One region of the Massilia sp. NP310 genome, then DNA from elsewhere that is predicted to be linked to it. Evidence: predicted binding sites of a transcription regulator. Region 1 holds the regulator's gene; the other holds the start of a gene.
What was found. The regulator LexA, encoded in region 1, represses DNA repair genes until DNA is damaged. The targets are predictions, from matches to a motif close to ACTGTATNNNNATACAGT.

Region 1 (8,876 bases):
AGGCCCACACGATGTTGCCGGCCACGCCCCAGCGCACGGCCGAGGCCTTCTGCGCGGCGCCCACGCCGACGATCGCGCCGGTGATGGTGTGGGTGGTCGACACCGGGATGCCGAAGGCGCTCGACATCAGGAGCGTCATCGCGCCGCCGGTCTCGGCGCAGAAGCCGCCCACCGGCTTGAGCTTGGTGATCTTCTGGCCCATGGTCTTGACGATGCGCCAGCCGCCGAACAGCGTGCCGAAGGCGATCGCGGCGTAGCACGAGATGATGACCCAGGCCGGCGGATGGGCGTCGTTGGCGCTGACGTAACCGGCGGCGATCAGCAGCATCCAGATGATGCCCATGGTTTTTTGTGCATCGTTGCCGCCGTGGCCCAGCGAGTAGGCCGCGGCCGAGACCAGCTGGAGTTTACGGAACAGGCCGTCGACCTTGCGCGGCGTCGCCTTCACGAAGACCCAGGCCACGATCAGCATGATCACCGAACCGAGCACGAAGCCCAGCAGCGGCGCGACCACGATGAAGGCGACGGTCTTGAGCAGGCCGCCGGAGATCAGCGAGCCGGTGCCGGCCTTGGCCACAGCGGCGCCCACCAGGCCGCCGATCAGGGCGTGCGAGGACGAGGACGGGATGCCGTAATACCAGGTGATCAGGTTCCAGGAAATCGCGCCGACCAGGGCGCCGAAGATGACGTAGTGATCGACCACGCTCGGGTCGATGGTGCCCTTGCCGATGGTCTGCGCGACCTTCATGTTGACCACGAAGATCGCGATGAAGTTGAAGAAGGCGGCCATCGCGACGGCATGCTGCGGCTTCAGGACGCCGGTCGACACGACGGTGGCGATCGAGTTCGCCGAGTCGTGGAAGCCGTTCATGAAGTCGAAGATGAGTGCCAGCACCACCAGCATGCCCAGCACATAAATGCTGATGTTAACAGTATCCATGGTTGTTTCGCTCGAACGACGCTTACGCGTTTTCGACGATGATGCCTTCGATGATGTTGGCCACGTCTTCGCAGCGGTCGGTCACGGTTTCCAGGATCTCGTAGATCGCCTTCATCTTGATCAGGTTGCGCACGTCCGGTTCGTCGCGGAACAGCTTGGACATGGCGGCGCGCATCACATGGTCGGCGTCCGACTCGAAGCGGTCGATCTCTTCGCAGATGGCGACGATCTTTGGCGCATTGTCCATGTCGTGCAGCATCGAGACCGCTTCCTGCACCTTCAGGCAGCACGACAGGCACAGCTCGGCCAGGCGCTTCGCCTCCGGCGTCACCGCATGCAGGTCGTACAGGGAAACGGTCTGGGCCGCGTCTTCCATCATGTCCAGGATGTCGTCCATGCGCGTGATCAGCTTGTGGATGTCGTCGCGGTCGAGCGGAGTGATGAAGGTCTTGTGCAGCAGGTCGACCGTGGCGTAGGTGATCTTGTCGGCCTGTTTTTCGATCGTTTCGACCGCATGGGTACGGGTTTCCAGATCGTCGAAATTGGTCATCAGGCCGACCATTTCATGGGCACCCTTCACGCACAAGGCCGCGTGCTGGTTGAACAGTTCAAAGAAATTGCCTTCTTTAGGCAAAAAGCGTCCAAACATTGTTTTTCTCCGTTTTTCTCTCGGTATTGCCGACGCTCCGGGAAAAGCGACGGCATGGTATGCGGCGTGACGCTGGCCGCGCTATGCGGCTTAGTCGCCCTGGTAGATAGACAGGTTGCCGCTGTAATTGCCAAACTTGGTGTATTGGCCAATCCAGGTCAGACGAATCGCCCCGATCGGGCCATTACGCTGCTTGCCGATGATGATCTCGGCGGTGCCTTTGTCAGGCGAATCCGGGTTATAGACTTCGTCGCGGTACAGGAAGATGATCACGTCCGCATCCTGTTCGATAGCGCCGGATTCGCGCAGGTCGGACATCACGGGACGTTTGTTGGGGCGTTGTTCCAGCGAGCGGTTCAGCTGCGACAGCGCGATCACGGGGCACTGCAGCTCCTTCGCCAGGCCCTTGAGCGAGCGCGAGATCTCGGAAATCTCGGAGGCGCGGTTGTCGCCCGGCTTCGAACCCTGCATCAGCTGCAGGTAGTCGACGATGATCAGGCCCAGCTTGCCGCACTGGCGCGCCAGGCGGCGGGCCCGCGCGCGCATCTCGATCGGATTCAATGCGGGGGTTTCGTCGATGTACAGCTGGGCATCGTTCATCTTCTGGATGGCGTGCGTCAGGCGCGGCCAGTCCTCGTCGTGCAGGCGGCCGGTACGCAGGCGGTGCTGGTCGAGCTGGCCGACCGAGCCGAGCATACGCATGGCCAGCTGGGCGCCGCCCATCTCCATCGAGAACACGGCGACCGGCAGGCCGGCCTCGATCGCGACGTTCTCGCCGATGTTCACCGAGAACGCGGTCTTGCCCATCGACGGACGGCCGGCGACGATGACCAGGTCGCCCGGCTGCAGGCCGGAGGTCATGCGGTCGAGGTCGATGAAGCCGGTCGGCACGCCGGTGATCTCGCCCTGGTTCTCGCGCGAGTACAGTTCGTCGATGCGCTCGACCACCTGGGTCAGCAGCGGCTGCACCGCCAGCCAGCCCTGGGCGCCGCGGGCGCCCTGCTCGGCGATGGCGAAGATCCGCGATTCCGCCTCGTCGAGCATCTGCTTGACTTCCTTGCCCTGCGGATTGAAGGCATTGCCGGAAATCTCGTCGGCGACGGTGATCAGCTGGCGCAGGATGCCGCGGTCGCGCACGATCTCGGCGTAGCGGCGGATATTGGCGGCCGACGGCGTGTTCTGCGCCATCGCGTTCAGGTATTGCAGGCCACCCACTTCCTCGGCCTTGCCGAGCTGGTTGCAGGCTTCATAGACCGTGATCACGTCGGCCGGCTTGCCGGCGTTGATCAGGCGGACCATCTGTTCGAAGATGATGCGGTGATCGTAACGGTAGAAGTCTTCCGCATGCATGAAGTCGGCGATGCGGTCCCAGGCGGCATTATCGCGCAGCAGGCCGCCGATGACGGACTGCTCTGCTTCGATGGAGTGCGGGGGGATGCGCAGGGCTTCGATCTGCGGGTCTGAGGGTGCTGCGTTCATGGGCGGCATTATACCTTCTCCTGTCACACGGCTGTCATAATTGGTGAGTTTCAAAAGCAAAAAAGCCGGGAGAACCCGGCTTTTTCGTGTACTGCTTTTACTTCAGTTCAGCATTCGCTTAGGCAGCTTCGCCCACGACAGCGATGGTGATTTCCGACACGACGTCGGTGTGCAGGGCGACTGCAACCGGGAATTCGCCGGTGGTCTTCAGCGGGCCGTTCGGCAGGCGAACGGCAGCTTTTTCGACCGGGAAGCCCTGCTTGGTCAGCGCTTCAGCGATGTCCGCGTTGGTGACCGAACCGAACAGACGGCCGTCGACGCCGGCCTTCTGGCCGATGGTGACGGTCAGGCCGCTCAGCTTGTCGCCTTGGGCTTGGGCGGCTGCCAGCTTCTCGGCGGCTGCTTTTTCCAGTTCGGCGCGCTTGGCTTCGAACTCGGCCACTGCCGACGCGGTAGCGCGGCGTGCCATCTTTTGTGGGATCAGGAAGTTACGTGCGTAACCATCCTTGACTTTGACGACGTCGCCCAGGTTGCCGACGTTGATAACTTTTTCCAACAGAATAACTTGCATGTTTTATCTCCAGGATATCTGACTGTCGTGACCGACGATTAACCGTGGTGCAGGTCGGTGTACGGCAGCAGCGCCAGGTAACGGGCGCGCTTGATGGCGGCGTCGACCTGACGCTGGTAGTGCGCCTTGGTGCCGGTCAGACGTGCTGGCATGATCTTGCCGTTTTCCTGGACGAAGTCCTTCAGGGTGTCGACGTCTTTGTAGTCGACCTGCTCAACGCCGGCGGCGGTGAAGCGGCAGAATTTCTTGCGCTTGAACAGCGGGTTCTGCTGCTTGCGCTTCAGTTTTTCTTTGGCTTTGTTTTTGTCGAACTTTTTACCGAATGCCATTTCGAGGCTCCTGTATATCTAAATTGCCGAACTAGGCGGCACTGAAATCAATGATGTGAAACACCAGGGCTTTGCTGTTGCGATTTTTTCGTGCGAGGAATCCATCGAAGCGGTAGCTGGCGCCGAGCTCGGCGTTTCCGAACCTGCCCGAAATCTCGCCCGCGGCGAACGCGGGAACTTCGAACTCGACCAGGCGATCGATCCCCGCCTCGCGCTGATGCGAACTGTGCATCAGGACGGCTGAAACGATCGGCACGCCGGCCGGGGTGTAGCGCAGTACGTCACGCTCGGCGATGGTCGCCACGAGCTGGAGCTGATTCACCCGGTTCTACTACTGCTTGTTACGAATTCCTGGAAAAAATCTTAGGCAGCGGCGGCCGGGGCAGCTGCAGGAGCGGCTGCTTCTGCACGGTGGCTCTTGGCTGCGTCTTCGCGCTGCACCGATTTCATCATCGGCGACGGTGCGGTTTCTGCTTTCTTCATCTTGACGGTCAGATGACGCAGAACGGCATCATTGAACTTGAATGCGGTTTCCAGCTCGACCAGGGTCTCGTTGTCGCATTCGATGTTCAGGCAGATGTAGTGAGCTTTTGGCAGCTTCTGGATCTGGTAAGCCATCTGGCGGCGGCCCCAGTCTTCCACGCGATGGATGTTACCGCCGCGGCTGGTCACCGTGGTCTTGTAACGCTCGATCATCGCCGGGACTTGCTCGCTCTGGTCCGGATGGACGATAAAAACGATTTCATAATGACGCATGCATTACTCCTTGAGGACGTTTTACATAAATGCCCACCTCGGCGTCAAGACGAGTGTGGGAAGGGAACAGCCAGCTAGTATAGCGTGAAATGGGCAAAAAGGGAACTTGGCTGTCAAGCGCCCCATCGCGGCGCCGCGCTCACTCGACAATTAGGCCCATGGAAGCCCTATTTTTTGTCTTGTGCGCGCTTTTTTTGCGCTTTTTCGTGTATATCACTTGCGTATAGCAGAATACTGTACAAAAATACAGTCTACCTCTACAACCCGTTGCTGCAAGATTATTTATGCTCAAGCTCACTGCAAGGCAAGAACAGATCCTTAACCTGATCAAGGAAGCGATCGAGAACACGGGTTTCCCTCCGACCCGGGCCGAAATCGCGGCCGAACTGGGCTTCCGTTCGGCCAATGCGGCCGAAGAACACCTGCAAGCCCTGGCGCGCAAGGGCGCGATCGAGATTTCGCCGGGCACTTCGCGCGGCATCCGCCTGGTCGGCGCCAGCGTCGAGCAGATCCCGATGCCGCCACCTTCCCTGATGTCGCTGCCGCTGGTCGGTCGCGTCGCCGCCGGCAATCCGATCCTGGCGCAAGAACACGTCGAAGCGACCTATAACGTCGACACCGCGATGTTCGCGGCGCGGCCCGACTTCTTGCTCAAGGTAAAAGGCTGGTCGATGCGCGACGCCGGCATCATGGATGGCGACTTTTTGGCGGTCAAGAAAATCGATAGCGCCAAGAACGGCCAGATCGTCGTCGCCCGCCTGGGCGAGGAAGTCACCGTCAAGCGCTACCGCAAGACCGGCGACCTGGTCGAACTGCTGCCCGAGAACCCCGACTTCAAGGTCATCGAAGTCACGCCCGACGAAGAGTTTGCGCTCGAGGGACTGGCGGTTGGGTTGATGCGTAGCTGGAACTGATCGGCTTCACCTCTTGAGCACGCCGGCCTGCGGGCCGGCATTCACTATTATTGCTTGGCCTTGTTGACCACCGCATTATGCTGGTCCACGAAGGCCTCGGTCGCGCTGCGCCAGGCGGCGAAATCGGCCAATACCATCTTCGAATTGACTTTCGCTCCCTCGGCGATGTTCTGGCGCACCGCCTCCAGATAGGCGGTCGAGGCCTCGGTTTCCTGCTTGTTCATCAGCTTGGCGATGTCGGGCGGGATGCGCTTGGTCAGCGGCGACTGCGCGTTCAGGTTGGTCACCATCTTGTTGTAGCAATCCTGCCAGCTGGTCACGGCGTTGTTCACGCGCTCGATCTCTTCATTGATCTTCGACACCGCCGGGATGCGCGGCAACGGGCAGCGGTATTCGCCCGACTGCAGCTCGGCGCCATCGTAGCCCTTGATCCAGTAGTCGATCTCGGCGCGGCGAAGGACGCGCTGCTGCATGATCACGAGCGAGTCGGCGGCGACCTTATTGCCCTTGGCGGCCGACTTTTCGAACCACTCCTTCGCCTTTGCCTCGTCGACCGCGCCGGCTTCGCCATACCAGTACATCTGGCCCAGCTGCTGCTGGGCCTGTGGATTGCCGGCATTGGCCAGCTTGGTGTACAGCTTGAGCGCGCCCGCATAGTCCTTCTTCTCGAACAGGGCGTTGGCATCCTCGAGTTCGCCGGCGAAGGCGGCGCCACCGCTTGCGAAGGACACCGCGAGGAACAGGCAGGACAGGATTCGTTTCATGGGCATACCGTAAGGCTGGGCTGGTAAAAGTCCATGATAGCCGTGTTTTACGGCTGGGCTCAACCGCAAAAATGACGAGGCCGGCATTTGCCGGCCCGATCAGGACAGTTTTACCTGGCTTTACGCATCCAGCGCCTGGCGGAAGTCGCCGACCAGGTCGGCGGTGTCCTCGATGCCCACCGACACCCGGATCAGGCCTTCCGCGATGCCCATGCTGGCGCGCCGCTCGGGGCCCATCTCGAAGAAGATCGTGTGCGCCACCGGAATCACCAGGGTGCGGTTGTCGCCCAGGTTCGAGGCCGGGATCGCCAACTTGAGGCGGTTCAGGTAGTCGAACGGGTCGATCTCGTCCTTCAGCTCGAAGCTCAAGAGCGAGCCGCCGGAGCGGAACAGCGTCTCGACGATCGCATGCTGCGGGTGCGAGGCCAGGCCCGGGTAATGCACGGCGGCGACCCGGTCGTCGGCTTGGAGCATCGTCGCCAGCGCCAGCGCATTGGCGCAGGTGCGCTCCATGCGCAGGGCCAGCGTCTCGGCGCCGACCGCGATGTGGTGCGCCGCCTCCGGCCCCAGCGCGGCGCCGAAGTCGCGCAGCGCCTTGGCCCGCAGCTGGGCCATGCCTTGCGCGGCGCTCGGCTGCTTGCGGAAGTTCTGGGCGATGTTCGGATACGCGGCCCAGTCGAACAGGCCCGTGTCGGTCAGCGCGCCGCCCAGCGCGATGCCGTGGCCGCCGATCGACTTGGTCAGCGAATTGACCACCAGCCCGGCGTGCACGTCCCTGGGACGGAACAGCCAGGGCGTGGTCATCGTGTTGTCGACCACGTACAGGATGCCGCGCGCGCGGCACAGTTCGCCGATGCGCGCCAGGTCCGCCACCTGCGTGCGCGGATTGGCGATGGTCTCGACGAACACCATACGGGTGTTCGGCTGCAGCGCCGCTTCCACCCGGGCCACGTCGGTGGCGTCGACGAAAGCGACGTCGACGCCTTGGGCCGCCACCGTCTGCCACAGGCTGTTGGTGTTCCCGAACAGGAAGCTCGACGAGACGATGTGGTCGCCGGCTTTCAGGAGCGCCTGGAACAGCGCGCCGATCGCCGCCATGCCGGTGCCGAAGCACAGGGTGGCGACGCCGTCTTCCATCCTGCTGATCTTGTCTTCCAGGGCCGACACCGTCGGGTTGCCCTGGCGGCCGTAGCGAAAGCCCGGCTCCTTGCCCTGGAATACCGACGCCAGCTGGCGCGCATCGGCATAGCCGAAGGCGACCGAGGTGTGCACCGGCTTGTGCAGCGAACCCTGCTCGATCGTCTTGCGGCGATCGTTGTGCAGGATGGTGGTCGTGAAACCGTAGTGCTTGTTATCCGACATGGTTTACTCGGCCGCCACCGGCGGATTCAGGTTGAGCTGGGTGCGCACCTTGTCCTCGGCGTCCTTCGACTTCGGATTGTGACGCGCCGATTCCTGGCGGTCCAGGTATTCGGGGGTCACGTCGCCGGTGACGTAGACGCCGTCGAAACACGAGGCCTCGAAGTTCTTCAGCGCCGGATTGACGTCCGAGATCGCGCGCTTGAGCGCGTCGACGTCCTGGTACACCACGCGGTCGGCCGTGATCTCGCGGCACACTTCCTCGACCGTGCGGCCATGGGCGATCAGCTCGTCGCGGGTCGGCATGTCGATGCCGTACACGTTCGGGTACAGCACCGGCGGCGCGGCCGAGGCGAAGAACACCTTGCGGGCGCCGGCTTCGCGCGCCATCTGCACGATCTCGCGGCTGGTGGTGCCGCGCACGATCGAGTCGTCGACCAGCAGCACGTTCTTGTCCTTGAACTCGGAGCTGATGGCGTTCAGTTTCTGGCGCACCGACTTCTTGCGCATGCCCTGGCCCGGCATGATGAAGGTGCGGCCGATGTAGCGGTTCTTGATGAAGCCCTCGCGGTACTCCACGCCGAGTTTCAGCGCCAGCTGGATCGCGGCAGGGCGCGAGGAATCGGGGATCGGCATCACGACGTCGATCTCGTCGACCGGGATCTCCTTGCTGACCTTGTCGGCCAGGTACTCGCCCATGCGCAGGCGGGTGGCGTACACCGAGGCGCCGTCGATCACGGAATCCGGACGGGCCAGGTAGACGAACTCGAAGGCGCACGGGTTGAGCGACGGGTTCTCGGCGCACTGGCGCTCGTGCAGCTGGTTGTTTTCGTCGATGAAGACCGCTTCGCCCGGCGCGATGTCGCGCACGAAACGGAAGCCCAGGCCCTCCAGGGCGACCGATTCGCTGGCCACCAGGTACTCATTGCCCTGCTCGGTCTCGTTGACGCCCAGGCACAGCGGGCGGATGCCGAACGGATCGCGGAAGGCCAGCATGCCGTGGCCCGATATCTGCGCCACCACGGCGTAGGCGCCGCGCACGCGGCGGTGCACGGCGGCGACCGCCTTGAACACCGCATCGGCGTCGAGCGTATAGCCGTCGGCCGCTTCCTGCA
Region 2 (8,876 bases), 1.2 Mb from region 1:
AATGATCCGGTGATGGGAATCGCCAGATCTTACGCCAATGGCAGCGTCGGCGAAGCCGCTGTAACACGGCTGTTTCAATTACATGAACGGCGCATATCATGCATACGTCAGCCTTCCGGCGGCTCCGGCACATCTGGCCGGTCCAATAATTCCTGCGCCAGCTTCAAGCCCTTGACCATCACCGAAAACGCCTCGTGCTTGGACGCCTCGTCCGGCACGCGCAGCACGTACGACGGGTGGTAGATCGTCACCACCCAGCTGTCGCCATGGCGTATGGGCCGTCCCAGCTTGTCCTTGAGCGTCGCACTGCCCGCCTGCAGCACCGACTTGAGCGCGGTCGCGCCCATCGCCACGATGACCTTGGGCTTGCGGGTGGCGATCTCCTTCTCGAGCCAGTAGTGGCAGGCCTCGATCTCCTTCTGCGCCGGCGTCTTGTGCAGGCGCCGCTTGCCGCGCGGCTCCCACTTGAAATGCTTGACGGCGTTGGTGATGTAGACGCCCTTGCGCTCCACGCCGGCCTGCTCGAACACGCGGTCGAGCAGCTTGCCGGCCGGGCCGACGAAGGGCTGGCCGGCCAGGTCTTCCTGGTCGCCCGGCTGCTCGCCGACGAGCATGATCTGCGCGTGCTTCGGCCCCTCGCCGCCGACCGCCTGGGTCGCGTGTTCCCACAGGTCGCAGCGCCGGCACTCGTCCAGCTTCGACGGCTGCTGGCGCTCGGGCTGCGCCTGTTCGGCTTCGATCGGGATCGTGCGACCGCTGCGCCGCCCTACCGCCTCGACCTGGCCGATGCGGCGCGCGCCGAGGCCGGCCTGGCTCACCAGCGACGGCACCAGCGCGCCTTCCGGCAGGTTCTTCCAGAAGCGCGACGGGATGTGGCTGTTCATGACCTGCGTGTTCAGGCGCGCCGGGTTGAAGATGCTGCGGTAATAGGTCAGCCACAGGGCCTCGCCCGCATCGTCGAGGTCGGCCGCGCTCGACATCAGCGGGCCGGTATGGTGCAAGGTGGCGCCGTCCCACAGCACGCTGGCGTCGGGCGTGGCGATCATCCAGCTCACCTTGCCCATGCGCGCCACAAAATGTTCGGCCACCTGGGGCAGGACGTCGTGGGCGGGTTCAAACCAGGCCACGAAATGGGGCGCGCCGGCCTCGATCGGCCGTTCACGGAATCGGATGTAGGCGTGCATATCGTGTACCTCGCGCCGCACCGCCTTGACCATCACGTGCAGCCGCTGCCCGTCCGGATCGGCGGGCGATTGCACGTCGTGCTCGCCCTGTTGCCAGCGCCAGATCACCCGATACAGGAAGGCCCAGCGGTCGTGATCGCGGTAGCAGGCGGCGGTCTGCAGCATCTCCATCAGGGAGCGAGGGACATGCGGCCTTGGCGCCGTTGCATTGGAAGGCTCCTGCTCAACCGCTTGAGTCGCCAGGAGGTCGCCCCCATTATGCGCAGCAGCTTGGGAAGCCGGCGCACCCGAGAACAGGTCGGCGCCCGGCGCGCCCCAGGTCACCGCCTCGGGCGGCACGCCGGCGCGCAGCAATTCGCGCGCCACCGCGCGCCATGCGGTGAAACCGTCCACCAGCAGCGGCTGGCCCGCGCGCACGCTCGCCACCGCGGTCGCGGCGAGGGCGGCGGCGCTGGCATTGGCATCCGCGCCGGCGCTGGCGCTCATGCCGCCTGCAATTCGGGCCACAGGTTCATCTGCTGCGGCGCATCGGCCATGTGCTTGCGCAGCAGCTCGGAACTGGTCGCGCCCTGCGCCGGCTTGTAGTCGGCGGTGACGACGAAGGGCGCCAGCTTCTTGAGGCTGCAACGCAGGCGAGATAAATCTTCCCAGCGGATGCGGCGCAGGCGGCGCAGCTCGACGATGCGCTTGGCGTTGCGCAGGCCAATGCCGGGAATGCGCGGGATCAGCGACGCATCCACCCGGTTCAGGTCCATCGGGAAGTGCTCGCGATTGGCCAGGGCCCAGGCCAGCTTGGGGTCGACGTCCAGTGCCAGGTTGCCCGTTTGCGGCATCAGTTCACCAGCCGTGAAGCCGTAGCCGCGCAATAAAAAGTCTGCCTGGTACAGGCGGTGCTCGCGCAGCAGCGGCGGCGGCGCCAGCGGCACGCTGCCGGGGCTGTGCGGGATCGGGCTGAAGGCCGAGTAATACACGCGCTTGAGCTTGTAGCTGCCGTACAGCGTCTCGGCCGTGTTCAGGATGGTGTGGTCGTCGCTGGCGTCGGCGCCGACGATCATCTGCGTGCTCTGGCCAGCCGGCGCGAAGGCCGGCGCCTTCGGCTCTTCGGCTTTTTCGTCCAGTTTGCGCCGGATCGAGCCCATCGCCAGCTTGATCGTGTGGACGCTTTTTTCGGGCGCGAGGCGGGTCACGCTGTCGTGGGTCGGCAGCTCGATGTTCACCGACAGGCGGTCGGCCCAGCGGCCGGCCTCCTGGATCAGGAGCGGATCGGCGTCGGGAATGGTCTTGAGGTGGATGTAGCCGCGGAACTGGTGCACCTCGCGCAGCTGGCGCGCCACTGCCACCAGCTGCTCCATCGTGTAGTCGGCCGACTGGATGATGCCCGAGCTGAGGAACAGGCCGTCGATGTAGTTGCGCAGGTAAAAATCCTGGGTCAGCTTCACGACTTCATCGACCGCGAAGCGCGCCCGCGGCACGTTCGAGGTGCGCCGGTTGATGCAGTACTGGCAGTCGTAGATGCAGAAATTGGTGAGCAGGATCTTGAGCAGCGAGACGCAGCGGCCGTCCGGCGTATAGCTGTGGCAGATGCCCATGCCGGTGGTGGCGCCCAGGCCGTCCTTGCCTTCGGAGCCGCGCTTGGGCGCACCGCTGCTGGCGCAGGATGCGTCGTACTTGGCCGCGTCGGCCAGGATTTCGAGCTTGTCGTTGAGTTCCATCGCGCGCGCGTGACTGTATGGACATACAGTATAACGCGGCGTGCAGTCGCGCACGGTGCGCTGGCGCAGGCATGTGTGCCCGCCGACGGTTCAAATACGGGACATCAAACCGAAATCAAGCGCTCGGCCTGGGACAACTGTTGCGCTTCCATCCGGCCCGCGAGCTTCGCCAGGTAGGCGCTGGCCGCCGCCACGCCGGCGCCGCCGGCCCGGTGCAGCCAGGCATAGGCCTCGACCAGGTCGCGCTGGGCGCCCTGCCCGGTGGCATACATCACGCCGAGGTTGAACTGGGCCCGCGCATGGCCCTGGCGCGCGGCGCACAGGTACCAGAAATGGGCCGCCTCGTAGTCGCGCTCCACGCCCTTGCCGCAGTCGTAGCGCAGCCCCAGCTCGAACTGCGCCAGCGCGTGCTTCTGGTCGGCCGCCTTGTGGAACCAGTCGGTCGCCTCGGCCGGGTCGCCGGTTTCGATCCGGTCGAGCAGCGCGCCGACCATGTACTGGGCCGGCGCGTAATCCTGGCCGGCCGCACGCCGGTACCAGGCCAGCGCCTGCGCGCTGTCCTGCTCGACGCCGTTGCCGGCCTCGAAACGCAGGCCCAGGTCGAACTGGGCCCGCAGGTGGCCCTGCTCGGCCGCCTTGCGATACCACTGTGTCGCCTGGGCCGGATCCTGCTCGGCCCCGTTGCCGGCATCGAGCAACTGTCCCAGGTGGTACTGGGCCGCCGGCAGCCCCTGCTCGGCCGCGCGCCGGTACCAGGCGGCCGCCTGCGCCGCGTCGACCGCCACACCCTGTCCGTGTTCATGGCGCATGCCGAGGCTGTTCTGGGCGCCGGCATGGCCCTGGTTTGCGGCGCGCCGGTACCACGCCAGGGCCAGCGCTTCGTCGCGCGGGACGCCGTGGCCGGTGTCGTAAATGAGCGCGAGATTGAACTGCGAGCTGGCATGCCCCTGCTCGCCGGCGCGGCCGTACCACAGGATCGCCTGCCGGCTGTCCTGCTCGACGTCCTGGCCCTTGTCGTAGCGCAGGCCGAGGTTGAACTGGGCCGGCGCATGGCCCTGCTCCGCCGCCTTGCGCATCCAGGCCAGCGCTTCGCGGGCGTCGCGCGCCACGCCCTGGCCGGCCTCGTAGCGCAGCCCCAGGTTGTACTGCGAGCGCACATAGCCCTGCTCGGCGGCGCGCCGGTACCAGTGCAGCGCCGCTTCCTGGTCCTGGGCCACGCCCTTGCCGGTCTCGAACATCATGCCCAGGTTGTGCTGCGCGCCCGGCTCGCCCTGGTCCGCCGCCTGGCTGAACCAGTGCAGCGCCCGGCCCACGTCGCTGGCCACGCCATGGCCTTTCGCGTACAGCCAGCCCAGGTTGTACTGGGCCGGCGCGTAACCCTGGTCGGCCGCGCGCCCGTACCAGTGGGCCGCCTGGCCGAAGTCCTGCTCGACGCCCTGGCCCTTCTGGAACATCACGCCGAGGTTGTACTGGGCCTGCGCCAGGCCCGCCGCCGCCGCCATCCGGTACCAGGCCACCGCCAGCTCGTCGTTCTTCAGCACGCCCTGGCCGCTCACGTACATGAAGCCCAGGCTGTGCTGGGCCTGGGCCACGCCGCGCTCGGCCTGCGCTTTCACACGGAGGAATTCGGCGGAATGCGCAGCGCTGTAAGTGGGCGTGGCGCTCGATTGCAGCGGGGCGTCGAGCATGTTCGGTCAGGCCTGCACCGCGCGCAGGCTGGCGCCCGACTGGGTGCGCAGCGCGGCCATGAAGTCCTGCAGCGAAATCGGACGGTAGTACAGGTAGCCCTGCATCGTCAGGCAGCCGTTGGCGCGCAGGTAGCGCGCCTGCTCCTCGGTCTCGACGCCTTCGGCGATCAGGTTCAGGCCCAGGCCGCGCGCGATCGAGATGATCGCCAGGATCACCGGATAATGGCCGTCTTCCTGGTGGATCTCCTTGACGAAGGACTGGTCGATCTTGACGGTGTGGATCGGGAAGCGGTGCAGGTACGACAAGGACGAGTAGCCGGTGCCGAAATCGTCGATCGCGATCGACACGCCCAACTGGCACAGCTTGTTGAGCTGCTCGATCGCATACTGCGGATTGCGGATGCAGATGTTCTCGGTGATCTCGACCTCGATCTGCTGCGGCGAGATGCCGTAGCGCGCCAGCGCGCCACGCATCTTCTCGAAAAAGTCGCCGCGGTCCAGGTATTGCGGCGACAGGTTCAGCGACAGGCGGATCTCGCTGCCGCCGATCGCATTCCACTGCAGCATGTCGCGGCACAGGGCGCCGATCATCCAGTCCGAGATCGGCAGCATCAGGCCGTTCTCTTCGGCGAACGGCAGGAACTCGCCCGCCGACAGGCGGCCGCGGGTCGGGTGGTTCCAGCGCATCAGCGCTTCGGCGCCGGTGATGCGGCCGGTCATGGCGTCGATCTGCGGCTGGTAGAACATCTCCAGCTCGTCGTGCTCGAGCGCGCGGCGCAGCGCCTGCTCCAGCGCGATCTTCTGGTGCGACACTTCGAGCATCGAGTCGTGGTAGAAGCTGTGGCCGTTCTTGCCCAGCGCCTTGACCTGGTACATCGCGATGTCGGCGTGGCGCAGCAGCTCGTCGATCGATTCGCCATCCTTCGGATAGATCGCGATGCCGATCGAGGCCGAGATGTGCACCTCGTGGCCGTCCAGGTCGAACGGGTCCTGCAGCACTTCCAGGAATTTATCCGCCACCATGCGCGCGTCGTCGCGATCGCGCAGCTCGGGCAGCACGATGGTGAACTCGTCGCCGCCCTGGCGCGCCAGGGTGTCGCCCTTGCGCAGGCATTCCTTCAGGCGGCTGGCCGCCTGCTGCAGCAATTCGTCGCCCTTCACGTGGCCCAGCGTGTCGTTCACCAGCTTGAAGCGGTCCAGGTCGATGAACATCACCGCGAGCTCGGTCTGCTTGCGCTTGGCCTGGATCACGGCCAGGCCCAGGCGGTCCTTGAACAGGATGCGGTTCGGCAGGTCGGTCAGGATGTCGTGGTAGGCCTGGTAGGAGATGACCTCTTCGGCGCGCTTTCGGTCGGTGATGTCGCGCGCCACGCCATAGGTGCCGAAGAATTCGAGCTTCTTCACTTCCTGGTCCGGCACGTGCATGCCGATCGCGTTGAGCGAGATCGTCATCAGCGTGGTGTTGAAGGTGCGGTCGTGGCCATTGCCGCCGCGGCACTTCAGGCGCAGCTCGACGTTGCGCGAGGCGCGCTCGTCGACGCGGCGCTCGTTGAACACGTAGCGCGCGCGCTCCAGGTCTTCCTCGTGCACCAGGATCGAGTAGTGCTGGCCGATCAGCTCTTCGCGGGTGTAGCCGAGCAGCTGGTAGGCGCGGTCGTTGACGAAGGTGAAGCGGCCCTCGTGGTTCAGCGTATAGATGATGTCCGGCGACGAGTCCACCAGGTAGCGGTACATCTTCTCGGAGTTCTCGAGCTGGTTCGCGATGCGCGCGTTATCCAGCGTCAGGCGCCGCCGCTGCAGCGCGTTGCTCACGGTGGAGAGCAGCTCCTCGCGGCTGTAGGGCTTGCGCAGGTAGCTGTAGGCGCCGCGCTTGAGCGCGCCGATCGCGGCGTCGATGCCGATCTCGCCGCTCATCACGATGACGTCGGCGTCGATGCCCCTCTCGTTGATGAAGTCCATGATCTCGTGGCCGCCGATGTCGGGCAGGCGCAGGTCGAGCAGGACGAGGTCGAAGTGCTGACGGGACAGTTGGGCCAGGGCTTCGGTCCCCGACGGCGCGGTGACCAGGCGGTAGCCGCGTCCCTGCAGCAGTTCGTACAGCGAGGACAGCAGGCGTGGCTCGTCGTCGACCAGCAGCAGGCGTGGCTGGCTGTCGGTCTCGAGGGTCTGGGAGAAGGGAGCGGGTTCGCCGGGAAGCATGGTGGCGGTGACTGGATGCGCGTGCATGGTGAGGGTCAAGCGGAACCGAGGGCGCGCGCCGGGAGCGCAGGGGCCGCGCCGGCGCCGGACCACGCCGGCAGGAGGATTTCAAAGGAAGTGCCGGTGCTGCCGCTGCGGCAGGCGATGTGGCCGTCCAGCTGCTTGACCAGGCCATGGACGATCGACAGGCCAAGGCCGCGGTTGGCGCCGGCCTCGAGGCCGTCCTTGGCGCTCCTGACCGGAGAGAACAGGTTGGCCAGCACCTCGCGCGACAGGCCCGGGCCATTGTCGCTGACGACGAGTTCCAGGTAGACCCGGCGCTCGCGGTTCACGTGGCCGCGGTTGACGATCTCGATGCGCCCCGCCGGGCGCGAGCCCAGGGCTTCGACCGCGTTCTTGACCAGGTTGACCAGGATCTGCTTGAGCAGGTCGGGATCGCCCTCGATCGCGCCATCGCCTTCCATGCGCGCCACGACCTGGGTCGTGGCCGGCACGTAGCCGCTGCCGCGGAACAGGCGCAGCACGTCGTCCACCACCTTGGCCGCGTCGAGCGGACGCGGAGCAGCGTCCGGCGTGCGCTGGTCGGCCAGGCTGCCGATCAGCTGGCCGACGCGGTCGATCTCTTCGCTCAGGATCGACAGCTCGCCGCCCACCGGCTCCTGGCGCGCCAGCTTGCCGTCCAGGACGCTGAGGTAGTTCTTGATGATCGCCAGTGGATTGTTCACTTCGTGGATCACGCGGCGCGAGGCGTCGCGGAATTCCTCGGCCACGCTGGCCAGCTGGCGCCGCGCGTGGCCGCGCTCGAGCAGCAGGTTCTCCAGCGCCGCGGCGGCCTGCGCGCCGAAGGCCTGCATGAAACGCTCGCGGCGCTGGCAATGCGGCAGCTGCCAGCCCGGCACGCCGCCGATCAGCACGCCCAGGCAACGCGGGCCGGCGACCAGCGGCACCACCACCAGGCTGTCGGTGCCCAGCATGCGCAGCAGCTGCTCCTCGGCCAGGCCCAGCTGGTCGTGGTGGCGCGCGCGCTGCACGAAAGCCGGACGGCGTTCCAGCGCGCTGCGCGCGACCGGACCGCCTTTCGCCAGCGGCAGCGTGAACTCGGCGATGCGCTGCGCGCCGAAGGTCGGCGCGCCGGCAAGCAGCTGGCCGGTCGGGTTCTCGAGCAGCACCACGGCGCTGTCGAAATCGAACAGGATGCGCGCGGTGCGCGTCATCGCGTCCAGCAGGCTGGACTCGCCCTGCTGGCGCGCCAGGCTCTGGCCGACTTCGGACACCAGCACCATATTGCGCACTTCCTCGTTCAGGCGCTGTTGCACCGGATCGACGGGCGCTGGCGGCGCGTAGGCCGGCGGGCTCGGGATGTCGTCGGCGCCCGCCAGGTCGATGCCCAGGTGGGCGGCGGCCTGCTCGACCTGGCGCGCGGCCTTCTCCACCAGCTGGGCCGCGTCTCCGGCGTCGAGGCCGCACAGCGCGCTGGCTTCCAACACCATCGTCGCATCGTCCGCATGATGGGACAGCACGTGCGCCAGGCGCACGATGCGGATCAGGGGATGGCTGGACTCGAGCCGTTCGCTCGGTTCGTGGTGGTACAGCACCGCGTCGGCCAGGAAGGAATCGAGCTGCCAGCGCTCGATCAGCCAGGCGCCGGCCTCGGTGTGGGTGATCTGCAGGGTGCGCTGCTCGACCGCGCACAGATCGTCGTCATCGCGCGCGGTGAAGTTGAAGCCGTATTCCTTGGGCGCCGCGGCCAGCAGCGCCAGCCGGCCCACGTTGTGCAGCAGGCCGGCCAGGTAGGCTTCTTCGGGATGCGCGTAACCCAGCGCGCGCGCCACGTCGCGCGCCAGCACCGCCGCGCTGAGCGAATGCTTCCAGAACGCGCGCAGGTCGGTGCTGTTCGAATGGGGGAAGCTGTTGAAGGTCTGGAACACCGAATCGCTGATGACCAGGGTCTTGATCATGTCGGTGCCGAGCGCCACCAGCGATTGTTCGAGGTCGGCGCTGCGCGAGTGGCGGTGGTAGGCGGAGCTGTTGGCGACCGCCAGCAGCTTGCCGGTCATGCCGGCATCCTTCGCGATCAGGGCGGCAAGCTCCGG

Region 2: KY496_RS16400 (putative DNA modification/repair radical SAM protein) is a predicted target of LexA. The motif match lies at 2,909-2,926, and genes of this name have one in related genera.

What each region holds. Positions count from the first base shown of each region.
Region 1 is NZ_CP080379.1:2,565,521-2,574,396, forward strand. Features, by position in the region: gene KY496_RS11300 (inorganic phosphate transporter) at 1-940, opposite strand, end outside; gene KY496_RS11305 (DUF47 domain-containing protein) at 963-1,589, opposite strand; gene KY496_RS11310 (replicative DNA helicase) at 1,680-3,077, opposite strand; gene rplI (50S ribosomal protein L9) at 3,187-3,639, opposite strand; gene rpsR (30S ribosomal protein S18) at 3,678-3,968, opposite strand; gene priB (primosomal replication protein N) at 4,000-4,290, opposite strand; gene rpsF (30S ribosomal protein S6) at 4,332-4,724, opposite strand; gene lexA (transcriptional repressor LexA) at 5,009-5,638, shown strand; gene KY496_RS11340 (tetratricopeptide repeat protein) at 5,686-6,402, opposite strand; gene KY496_RS11345 (cystathionine gamma-synthase family protein) at 6,523-7,764, opposite strand; gene purF (amidophosphoribosyltransferase) at 7,768-8,876, opposite strand, start outside.
Region 2 is NZ_CP080379.1:3,731,328-3,740,203, forward strand. Features, by position in the region: gene KY496_RS16395 (UdgX family uracil-DNA binding protein) at 108-1,670, opposite strand; gene KY496_RS16400 (putative DNA modification/repair radical SAM protein) at 1,667-2,896, opposite strand; gene KY496_RS16405 (tetratricopeptide repeat protein) at 3,001-4,584, opposite strand; gene KY496_RS16410 (EAL domain-containing protein) at 4,591-6,783, opposite strand; gene KY496_RS16415 (HDOD domain-containing protein) at 6,819-8,876, opposite strand, start outside.